Prochlorococcus marinus subsp. marinus str. CCMP1375: one gene and its partner. The protein of the gene in region 1 binds, or shares a complex with, the protein of each later gene. Links are inferred from orthologs where the notes say so. Each region holds a gene or a part of one and is shown on either strand. Other genes may lie near its edges.

The links.
Region 2: the proteins of mfd (region 1) and uvrA are in contact, whole or in part, in a crystal structure (PDB 4DFC), measured with the Escherichia coli proteins. The link is inferred for Prochlorococcus marinus subsp. marinus str. CCMP1375 from one-to-one orthologs.

The regions. Positions count from the first base shown.
Region 1 is NC_005042.1:914,784-921,921, reverse strand. What follows is about bases 1,451-5,530. They hold mfd (transcription-repair coupling factor), read right to left. Parts: upstream 5,164-5,530; coding sequence 1,651-5,163; downstream 1,451-1,650. Other genes in these bases: PRO_RS04920 (hypothetical protein), read right to left, coding at 5,228-5,530. Also shown: PRO_RS04940 (DUF2862 domain-containing protein), read right to left, coding at 1-106; PRO_RS04935 (hypothetical protein), read right to left, coding at 408-572; PRO_RS04930 (hypothetical protein), read left to right, coding at 806-1,045; more of PRO_RS04920, read right to left, coding at 5,531-5,938; PRO_RS04915 (DUF475 domain-containing protein), read left to right, coding at 6,032-6,754; fmt (methionyl-tRNA formyltransferase), read right to left, coding at 6,755-7,138. UniProt on the Escherichia coli protein: Couples transcription and DNA repair by recognizing RNA polymerase (RNAP) stalled at DNA lesions. Mediates ATP-dependent release of RNAP and its truncated transcript from the DNA, and recruitment of nucleotide excision repair machinery to the damaged site.
Region 2 is NC_005042.1:1,741,152-1,745,853, forward strand. Bases 1,258-4,702 are described here. They hold uvrA (excinuclease ABC subunit UvrA), read right to left. Parts: upstream 4,374-4,702; coding sequence 1,458-4,373; downstream 1,258-1,457. Other genes in these bases: PRO_RS09260 (glycosyltransferase), read right to left, coding at 1,258-1,267; PRO_RS09270 (DNA repair protein RecN), read right to left, coding at 4,460-4,702. Also shown: more of PRO_RS09260, read right to left, coding at 1-1,257. UniProt on the Escherichia coli protein: The UvrABC repair system catalyzes the recognition and processing of DNA lesions. UvrA is an ATPase and a DNA-binding protein. A damage recognition complex composed of 2 UvrA and 2 UvrB subunits scans DNA for abnormalities.

The DNA.
Region 1 (7,138 bases):
CATTTTTTAGCAGATTAAGAACGTTTTTGGGTAAACGATCGTTTAACTTATCAAGGTCAACCTTAAGTTTTTGACCTTTCTTTAGCTTTGAAGAGTCATTAATCATCTATATAATTAAATATCAATTGGGCTATTACACATTTGATATGCGCGAACAAATCCTATCTCCTGTCTAGTTAGACCGGAGTTTATTACGCGAAGTTCAGACATAGTTTTAACTAAATGCTTGTTCGCTAATAATGTACATTTTGTTTTATTTTTAAATTCTTCAGATATGGGAAAAAATAATGTAGTAAAGAATGCCATAGCAAATATTGTTAAAGATGGATATAAATAAATTCTTATTTTCTCAGAACAACTCAGCTTATCTTTAATCATCTGCAATTTAAGGATATTAGAATTATATATTAAGCAGCAATACAGTCACTATTATTTTCCGCTGTTCTGCTAGTAGAAAGAACTCTCATAACAGTATCTGAATTTTCTAATTCGGTTAGCCTCCAGTGATTTATTAAGAGCTGGAGCTCTTTGATTCTAGTTTCAGCATATTCAATTTTCTCTAGTGTAGTCATTTAATTGATTCTTTCTTTAACTATGCAGCCAAAAGCTAAATTTGCAAGCCCCAGCTCGTTATTTACTAGCATGTCGACTAAGTATTAATAACTAGAAGTGGCTTATTCCTCCTTTGCTTAATATGAGTGTTTAATGCTCTAGAAGAAAATCTCTGGATTTATGGTTAATCCATAAATGATTTTGGCTTAAATGATAGCTTTGTTATATATTTAGTATAGATAGAATTTTGTCAATGAAAAAAGTTAAATATGCTGAAGTTGCCCCATGGGATGGTGGGCCAAATCAAACTCATACCAATGATCCAGAATGGATCATGCAAAAAGGGATTATTGAGGTGAGTTTTAGTAGAAATCAACTAGATCACAACTATTTTCACATCAGAAGGGGTGAGAAGGAAGAGCAAGTATTCACCTTTCAAGCACGTTATCTATATCAAGAACTACTAGACAAGGGCTTTATTCTAAAGGAATAGTGACTAGTCTCTAAATGAATATTAGTTTCAAACGGATCAATTAATCCATGCTCTGCTTTAAGGCATACTCATAATTATATATTCAGATTTCATTATCCTTTTTAAAATTTAATTTTATTATTTATAAGACAATTTAATTCTTATATCTAAAAGGTTTCAACAGAATTAATTAATTAGCTTATATATTAATAATATATTTTTGAAATGCAAATCACATGAAAATGAAATTCTTTTCTGCTTATTCGTAGATGAATTAATACTTTTCCACATAAAACAGTTTTAAACTAAGAAGTGTAAAGCCAGGATGTAGCTCGTACTAATAATTCGATGTAAGATTCGTTCTTCTTTCCGACTTCTCTCTTTGCTATCACTACAGTCTGCTCAACAGGCATCAACCTGTAATTAAACCACTTATGTCATTGGCATAGCAGGAGATTGGTTTTCACCTTTGATGTGTAGCTTGTGGAAATGTGGAAAACCCCATCTCTAAGCCTAGTTAATGATGATTATAGTTGTTGTATTTGATAGATCAATTACTTATATATTCTAAATATTTAGAATATTACGTAAATTATATTGATGGTTTTAATCTATTTAAATAAAGATTATGTTAATTTATCTCGTATAATATTTGTAATAGAGCTGTCTATATAAGGTAGTTGATTACTCATATTTTCAAGCCATTCTATAATTGTTTCCAAATGAGACTCCAATGGCAATATTCCTAATCCTCTTAAGGTTACTTCTGAAAAGGATTGCCCAGCTTTATATATTACTCTTCCGTGAAGGTGCCCTTCTAGACCATCCCTTAAACTACTAAAGGTAGATTCATTCATCATTGTTTCTAATACAATATTAGGTTTATTCAGTCTAATTCTGGAAAAACCGCATGCTTTTGATTTAATTTTGAGTTTCATGATTAATATTAATGCCTCTACAGGTGCTGGAAGGACTCCATATCTGTCAATCCAGATGGCTGTCAATTCAAGTAATTTATCTATTGTTGAGCATTCTGATGCTTGTTTATAGGCGGTTAATTTCTCTTCATTACTCTTAATCCAGGTGTTTGGTATAAATGCAGTAATTGGAAGATCTACCTTTGTTTCTTCCACAACAGGAATGGTTTGACCTTGTATTTCAGCTATTGATTCATGAAGTATTTCCATATAAAGATCAAAGCCAATAATTTCCATTTGCCCACTTTGTTGAATACCAATTAAATTTCCTACTCCTCTAATTTCCATGTCTCTCATAGCCAATTGATAGCCACTTCCTAATTCACTAAATTCTTGGATTGCCTTTAACCTTTGGCTTGCATTATTAGTTACTTCTTTGTCTTGAGGGAAAAATAGCCAAGCATGTGCTTGTACTCCACTTCTACCTACTCTGCCTCGTAATTGATATAACTGAGATAAACCGAATTTGTGAGCGTCCTCAATTAATATTGTATTTACTCGTGGGATGTCTAAACCACTTTCAATAATTGTTGTGCAAAGCATCAAATCTGCCTCTCCAGCATTAAAAGCAATCATTGCATTCTCAAGTTCACCTTCATTCATTTGTCCATGAGCGATAATTAGTTTAATATTCGGAACCATTTGCTTGATTTCAGTAGCTACTTCTTCTATACCTTCAATTCGTGGAACCACGTAAAATATTTGACCACCTCTTCCAATTTCTTGGCATATAGCACTTCTAATGATTTCATTTTCTTTAGAGACTAGGTGTGTTTTAATTGCTCTTCTTTGTGGTGGTGGAGTTGTAATCAAGCTCATTTCTCTAACACCGGATAAACTCATATATAAGGTTCGTGGAATTGGAGTAGCAGTAAGAGTAAGTACATCTATATTTTTTTTAAGTGATTTTATCTTCTCCTTTTGGTTAACACCAAAGCGTTGTTCTTCGTCGACTACCAATAGGCCAAGATCCTTATATTCTATATTTTTCGATAGTAATAAATGTGTACCTACTATCGCATCGATAGTTCCATTTTTAAGACTTTTTGCAATTTCCTTTTTTTCCGATGATGATTTAAATCTGTTTAATAGAGAAACTTTTATTGGATAGGGAGCAAACCTATCTGTAAGAGTCCTCCAATGTTGCTGAGCTAACACAGTTGTTGGTGCGAGTATAGCGACTTGTTTTCCTGCTGTAATTGCTTTAAATAAGGCTCTAATTGCAACTTCTGTTTTTCCAAAACCCACATCTCCACATACCAACCTATCCATAGGAAAACTTTTTTCCATATCACTTTTTATTTCTGAAACTGCTTTTATCTGATCTGGAGTAGCTTCGTAAGGAAAAGCTTCTTCTAATTCTCTCTGCCATGGGCCATCTTTTGGAAAAGAAAACCCTTGTGAATTAGATCTTTCAGCGTACAGCTTAATTAAATCTATAGCTACTCTTGAGATTGACTTTTTAGCTCTTTCTTTTGCTTTAGTCCAGGTATTGCCTCCTAATTTATTTATTCGGGGAGATTTATCACTTGAATTTCTATATCTGCCTAAGGAAGATAACTGATCTGCCGCTACACGCAAGGTCCCGTCTGAATACTGAACAAGTAGATAATCTCTACTTTCATTATTGACGATGAATTTTTCAATTTTTAGAAATTTTCCTACTCCATGGTTCCTATGAACTACGTAATCTCCACTTTTTAATTTATTTGGATTTACACTTCTACTAGATGATGATCTACGTTTTCTTATAAAACCTGTAGAAGAGACTATTTGTTGTCCAAATAATTCCTTGTCAGTTAGTAATAACACCTTCCATTGTGAAAGATCTACTCCTTCAATATCTATGTTTCCATGTAATTTTAAGGATACTGGGGTTTTAAATTCTATTAGAGAATTTATATGACTGATATCTAGGTTATTTTGAACAAACTTCGTTATGCATTCATGTTCTTCTAATAGTGCAGAAGCCCTACTTGGTTGAGCTGAGAGTAACCAAATAGAATATTTCTTTTTCTGAAATTCTCTAATTAATTCACTTATTTTACTAAATTGATTGGGATATGTAACTATTTTAGAAGAATTCAAGTGGAAGCTTTCATCTTGATTAATGGAAATACTGTCATTTGACATCTCTATTATTTTAAAATCTTCGAGTAAGCTATTTATTTGATTCTTATCATTATAATTAAGGATATTTATACTGTTATTATCTTTAAGTGTATTATCTCTCATTAACTCGTTAAACGTTATCCTTAAATGATTAATCCAATTTTCATTGTGGGATACGCATTGTTTTTTTTCATCTATACATATTAGACTATCTTTGTGTATATAATTCATCAATGTAGAATCTTTTGCTTGAGTTATTTCTAGTAATTCTTCTATCGTTCCTTCTATTTCATGCTTTATATTATTATCTTTTCTCTTTAGTTCGTTGTTGCTCAAATTATTAAATGTAATTTTATTAATACTTACTGGCGATATTCTTATGTTATTGATTTCATCTAATGAACGTTGATTTATTGGATCAAATTCTCTAATCTTATCTATATTATCACCAAATAATTCAATTCTTATTGGAAGTTCATTATTTACCGCAAAAATATCTATTATATCTCCTCTTCTGCTCCAGGTACCTTCTTGTTCTGTTGTGGTTGTTTTTTCATAACCTATTTTAATTAGATTTCTACTAAGATTATCTAAATTTAATTCATTACCTTTTATTATACTAACGCTATTCTCTAGCATTAATTCTGGTCGTGGAAGATGTGGTTGCAGAGCCCTTTCAGTACAAATGATAGCCATTGGGTCTCTATAATCATTTGCTAACAATTCACTTAGAACAGAAAGTTGAGCCCATTCAATTTCTTTAGAAATTTCAATTGATTCATAGGGTGACACCTCACTTGATGGATATAAAAGTACTTTATTCCAGCCAAGTATTTGCATAATAGAATTCCATCTGCTGGCTTCTTCTAATGTCGGTACTATTACTAATACTGGTTTATTTGATTTTAGAGCTAGAGACGATATTGTTATGGCTTTAGCTGAGGTGCTGCCTCCATTGATTGATAATTTACCTTTCTTTACTACTCTCTTTACGATCTCTTCTGTTAAGGCTGATTCTACGACATTAGTTATTAAAGATTTTAATGCCATTGAGATTTACACTTTTTACAACATTATTAGATTAAATTTAATATTATCATATTGAATGTAAAATCTAGCTCTTTAGTTCTTTCCCTAACATAGAAACGAACTTCAGCAATTCGTAGATTCCTAATTCTGATCGGCTATTTACTTTGAATTTATCTACAAAATATTCTCTAGCAGTTTCATTAGACCAGTTAAGGCTCCGTAATATATCATTCGATTCACTGATTAACTTCTCTTTTAAATAGTTTATGTTTATATTTTTCATATCCTCTCCTTTTTTCATTTTTTGAAGTAGTTCAATAAAAAATAATATATCTTCATAGGATTTTATTCTATTTCTATTTGACTGGCCAATGGTGATTTTCATAAATTCATTTTCATCTTCTTTATTCCATCCGAGCCTTTCTATTTCAATATCTATCTTAGATATCTCTTCACTCCAATCATTTGGAACCTTTTTGTCATCAACTATATCCAAATAATTATCACTTTTAATGCTTTTAGAGTCTTCCTTGGTTGATTTTCTAAACTCTATTTCCTTAGTGTAACTGTTTTGTACTGACAAGCTTTTTTCTGCTTCATTGCTATTAATCGATGACTGAATCTTTTGGTATTCCTTTAGCCTTGTTAGTAATTGTTGTATTGCACTTTCTTCTGCTTCATGTACATTGCTGCCCTGCCCTAGTGCACTACCTAGTTGTATCTGATTTTCTAAAGCTGTTATCCTAACTATAATCTTCTCATCATCTACGTGACACAGCTCGGAATTAATTTGCATCTTATGCTATTGCCTATCACTATTAATGGTAGCTAGATAATCTAAGCTTTTCGTTCTAATTACGTCAAATAATCACCATAAGTCAGCATTTCTATGGATACAGCCTCTTTAGATTACCTAACCCCTCTACTTAATGGAATTGACCAATGGTCAGAATTTGCGACACTTTTACCTTTTCTAGTTTTACTAGAGCTCATCCTTTCAGCTGATAATGCAGTAGCTCTTGCTTCTATTACTAAGCGATTAGATAGCATTGAATTACAACAAAAGTCTTTAAATATAGGAATAGCAATATCTTTAATTTTTCGCATTCTCTTAATACTTGCAGCTAATATTATTATTAAATATCCAATAATTCAAATTGCAGCATCTGTTTACTTAATTTCAATTGTCCTAACCAAATTTACAATAAATAATCCTACTAATGATGAATCAAGCTCCATATCAAATAACAATAAATCTTCATTTATTAAAATTACTTTTCTACTAATCGCAACAGATCTGGCTTTTTCCATCGATAGTGTAACTGCAGCAGTGGCAATTAGTGATCAAATTTTACTTGTAATCATAGGTGCTTTAATAGGTGTTATCGCATTAAGGTTTACAGCGGATTTATTTATTCGATGGTTGGACATTTTTGTTCAATTAGAGAATGCAGGATATTTTGCTGTAGCTCTAGTAGCTATAAAATTACTTTTTGAAGTCACATTTCCTAATATCGTTATACCTGAATATATATTCTATATACTATTGGGATTTGTATTCCTATGGGGTTTCTCGAAAAGAGTACCTTTAAACTCAAATGAGAATGAGTAACTATTCTCCTAATTTATTTTGACTATTAGTTAATGTTAATTGCTGTATTAATGCGTTTTGACTAGATTCCTTTTTCCCTTCTAACTTCACTTTCGTTATTAATAATGGTACATCTTTTGTTTGTACTATGATGCCTATATTTTCTATAATATCGATTATAAGGCCATTATTATTTATGATAGATTGGCTTTTTAAGATTATATCTTTATATCTAAAATCTAGGAACTCATCATACTTGTTATTAATTGGTATTGATTCTAGTACTTTCAACCTTTTAGAATTTATGTATGTATAACAATTTGGATATAAACCAAGTATTTGTTTATGTATATTATAGCCTGAGTCATTCCAGTTTATTAGATAATCTTCTTTCATGAGTAATCG
Region 2 (4,702 bases), 830 kb from region 1 along the record:
TTCCATCAATTCCCCTGCTACTCCATTGTTGCCACAATTTCTTATTAGAGCCAGCCAATTCAAGAGTGTTTTGCAATACATCTAAATCAGTAGCGTCAAAAAGCAATCCATTTCTACAACTAGACAAAATATCTTTAGGACCACCATCGTCGGTTGCAGCCATAGGCAATCCACAAGCTGCTGCTTCAAGTAAAGTTAATCCAAAAGGTTCAGTTAATGCAGGGTTAACAAATAAACCTTCTAATTTAGATGCCCATCTATAAATAGGAGCAATCTGATCTCGTCGGTGAAACTTAGGGTACGCAACTTGCCCATATAATTGATATTTATCAACTAATTCAAAAATCTGTTGGAAAACATCCTTTTGTTGTTTATCAAGCAATTTCATATCAGTACGTGTTCCTAAAATAAGTACAAGATTATGCTTCTGACGTAAGAGAGGAGAGCGACCAAAAGCTTCAATTAAGGCTGGAATATTTTTTCTTCTTACAGCTCTGGAGATAGCTAATAATGGTGGCAAATTTGGTTTTCGTAGAAAGGGGGCGAATAAATCCTGAACTTCCTCAAACTCATTAGGCTTAGAGATTGTGTTGAATCTACGAAGATCCACACCAGGAGGAATAGTCTTAGCTTGTTTAGAAACAAAATTCTTATATCTCGAATATTGTTCATTGGCTTCTTGAAAGGTACTAGTGACTACCAAATTGGCATTTGCTAAAGCCAATTCTTCTGCACCAATTCTTCTGCTAATAGAATAAGTATTTTCGATTTGCAAATGATCCATTCCTGATTCTAATAAGCGACGCTTTTTTTCTCTTCCTAATGAATGTCCAGTAAATACAAATGGAATACCTAAACGACTGCTGACTAAAGCCCCTACATAACCTGCATCTGCATAATGAGCATGTATCCAATCAGGTAATGTTTTAGCTTGTTTCAATTGATCAATTAACTGATCAACCAATTGATCAAGATAAGGCCACAATAATTCTTTACGGAGATATCTTTTAGGGCCAAACGGAATTCGAATTATGTTTGCACTAGGGGCAATTCGTTCACGAGGCCGAGAATAATCTGAAGCTAGCCTTCGATCTTGTATTAATCGAGTTACTAAATCAACTTGATCGACTTCTAATGAAGCAGCCAACTCTTTAACAAGTTCTAAAACATATAAAGTTTGCCCACCTGTATCTGAATCTCTACCCAATTCAAGATCATGTGACCTAATTAAGCCATGTAAATGAAGATGAAGGAGTTTTAAACCCATACTCCCTCCAATTGAATTAGTAAATAGATAATTTATTTTGTGCCATTTAAATCTAAAGAAAGCATAAGGATTCTAAAGAGACTTTTTCAAAATGATCAAATCATTTGTCAGCAAAGGTATTTGATGAATTAAAAAAATCATTAATATCGATAATATAGCGAAATGCAAAGAAAAACGAGAAAATATTTTTTTAGCTAGATGGATTTTTTAATTTATGTTTTTCTAAAACATTTTTCAAATACACTCCTGTATAACTATCAGAATTAGCTGCCACATCTTCAGGGGTACCAGAAATAAGTAACTCTCCTCCACGATCTCCTCCTTCAGGTCCTAAGTCAATTATCCAGTCAGAGCAACGAATTACGTCCAAATTATGTTCTATGACTATAATAGAATTACCTTTATCAACTAATCTCTGTAATACATCCATTAATTTGTGAACATCAAAAAAGCTTAATCCTGTAGTCGGCTCATCAATCAAATAAAGAGTTTTACCAGTTGCTCTTCGAGATAGTTCAGTAGCCAGTTTGACCCTCTGAGCTTCACCTCCAGAAAGAGTAGGTGCAGGCTGGCCCAATTTTATATATCCAAGACCTACGTCCACTAATGTTCTAAGCCTATCTGCAGCTTGAGGAATAGCAGAAAAAACATCTACTGATTGCTCTACAGTCATTTCTAAAACATCAGCAATAGTAAAACCTTTATATTTAACTTGAAGAGTTTCACGATTAAATCTAGCTCCTTTGCATACATCGCATTGCACATATACATCAGGTAAAAAATTCATTTCAATCACATTTACTCCTTGACCTCGACAAGCCTCACAGCGCCCACCTTTAACATTAAAACTAAATTGTCCAACTTGATAACCTCTTGCTTTTGCTTCAATAGAGGCTGCAAATATTTGCCTAATAGGGTCAAATGCTCCCGTATAGGTAGCAGGATTAGAACGAGGTGTTCTACCTATAGGTGATTGATCAATAACTATAACTTTATCAATAGATTTTATACCACGTAGTTCTTCTAATCCTTGAGGGAAGGGAACCTTTAAACCTAATTGATGATTTATAGCAGGATGTAATAATTCATTAATTAATGTACTTTTACCACTTCCACTAACTCCTGTAACAGCAACAAGTCGACCCAATGGAAAGTCAACAGAAATATTTTTAAGATTATTTCTATCACAACCAATCAGGCGAAGATTTCGATTAACTCCTTTACGCCGTTCTTTTGGAGTAGGAATAGAACTTCTACCACTTAAATATTCTCCTGTAAGCGAATCTTTACTAGCTAATAAATTTTCTAATGTACCTTCAGCAATGACTTTACCGCCATGAATACCAGCACCTGGTCCAATATCAACCAAATAATCAGCGGCTCTAATTGTATCTTCGTCATGTTCAACAACAATTAAAGTATTACCAAGATCTCTAAGCCTTCCTAATGTTGATAATAATCTATCATTATCTCGCTGATGCAAACCAATACTTGGTTCATCTAAAACATATAATACTCCTGTTAAACCAGCGCCAATTTGTGTAGCTAAACGTATACGCTGTGCCTCTCCTCCAGACAAAGTCATGGCTGGTCTATCTAAACTTAAATAATCAAGTCCAACATCAAGAAGAAACTTTAATCGCAAGCGAATCTCTTTTAAAACTAGTTCACCAATTTGCATTTGCCGCGAAGAAAGTAAAGGTTTAGAATTATTTTTTGATTTACCAATGCCCATTAATTTTTCAATACATTCTAATGTTTCTGCAACACTAATTTCAGTTAATTGATTAATTGAATAAGGGCCTACCCTTACTGCTAATGCTTCAGGTCTTAATCTTTTACCAGAACAAGTTGGACAAGGGACTAATTCTAAAAATTTTTCTAATTTTTGACGAACAGATTCACCATTAGCATCACGTAACTGCCTTTCTAAAATAGGCAATATACCTTGAAATGATCTTTTATACCCATCTTGTTTATTATATCTACTATCAGATTGAATAAGTATTGGTTGTTCACTGCCATTCAATAAAATATTTTGTTGTTCTAGTGTTAAATCTTTCCAAGGGGTTTTAATTTCAAAACCATATGCTTCACCAACTGAAAATAATAAAGAAAAATGATAAGCATTTTCTTTTTCACTCCATGGTGCAACTGCTGCATAAACAGGCAACGAAGGATCAGGGATAACTGTATTACAAGTAAATTTTTTCAAATGGCCTAAACCATGGCAATCAGGACAGGCACCATATGGACTGTTAAAAGAAAATAATCTGGGAGACAATTCTTCGATCACAGCTCCATGTACTGGACAAGCAAAATTCTCAGAAAATAATCTTTCTCTCTCAATTCCCTCTGGCAAGTCTTCATTTTTCTTCGGAACAACTTCAACTATGGCTAAACCATCTCCACGCTTTAAAGCAGTTTGTAGAGAGTCTGTTAATCGTTCCTGAATCCCTTCTCTAGCAATTAATCGATCAACTACAACATCTATGGAGTGAGATTGATTTTTATCAAGTTCAATATTGTCAGATAACTCTCGAACCTCTTTATTAATTCTTACTCTTGCAAAGCCTTCTGAAGCTAAACCAGAAAGCAACTTTGCATGTGTTCCTTTCTTTCCTCTAACCACAGATGCAAGTAATTGATAACGGGTCCCATCAGGCAAAGTCAAAATCTGATCAACCATTTCATCAATCGTCTGAGGTCTTATTGGCCGATCACATTCAGGACAATGAGGATCTCCTGCACGGCCAAACAGCAAACGTAAATAATCTTTGATTTCAGTAACTGTGCCTACTGTTGAACGAGGATTATGGCTGGTAGATTTTTGATCTATAGAAATTGCAGGAGAAAGGCCCTCAATAGCATCTACATCAGGCTTATCAACTTGCCCTAAAAATTGTCGCGCATATGCTGAAAGGCTTTCTACATATCTACGCTGACCTTCAGCAAAAATCGTATCAAATGCTAAAGAGCTTTTACCGCTTCCACTTACGCCAGTAAAAACAATAAATTTATTGCGAGGAATAGTTATATCAACATTTTTTAAATTATGTTGGCGTGCACCACGAATGCAGATTACATCCTCAAAAGAGTCAGACATTATAGATTTTTGGTTTGCTTTAGCCACGGAGGGCCTCATAGTAATCCCATGAATCAATCATATGATCTTATAAAGATTGTCACTTATTATGCTGCTTTGTTAGCTAACAAGCTTGCAGCATATTCATTTGCTTGCGCAAAATTACCTCCAGCTAATTTAGCTAACTCCTCTTGTCGGTCTTTAAAATCCTTTAACAAAAGGATTTTAGAATTAGTCATGCCATCATTAATTATTTTTAAAACAGAAAAATGATTATCTGCTAATGCAGCGACTAAAGGCTGGTGTGTAATGCAAAATACTTGCTTTTTAAAAGACAGATTCTTCAATAA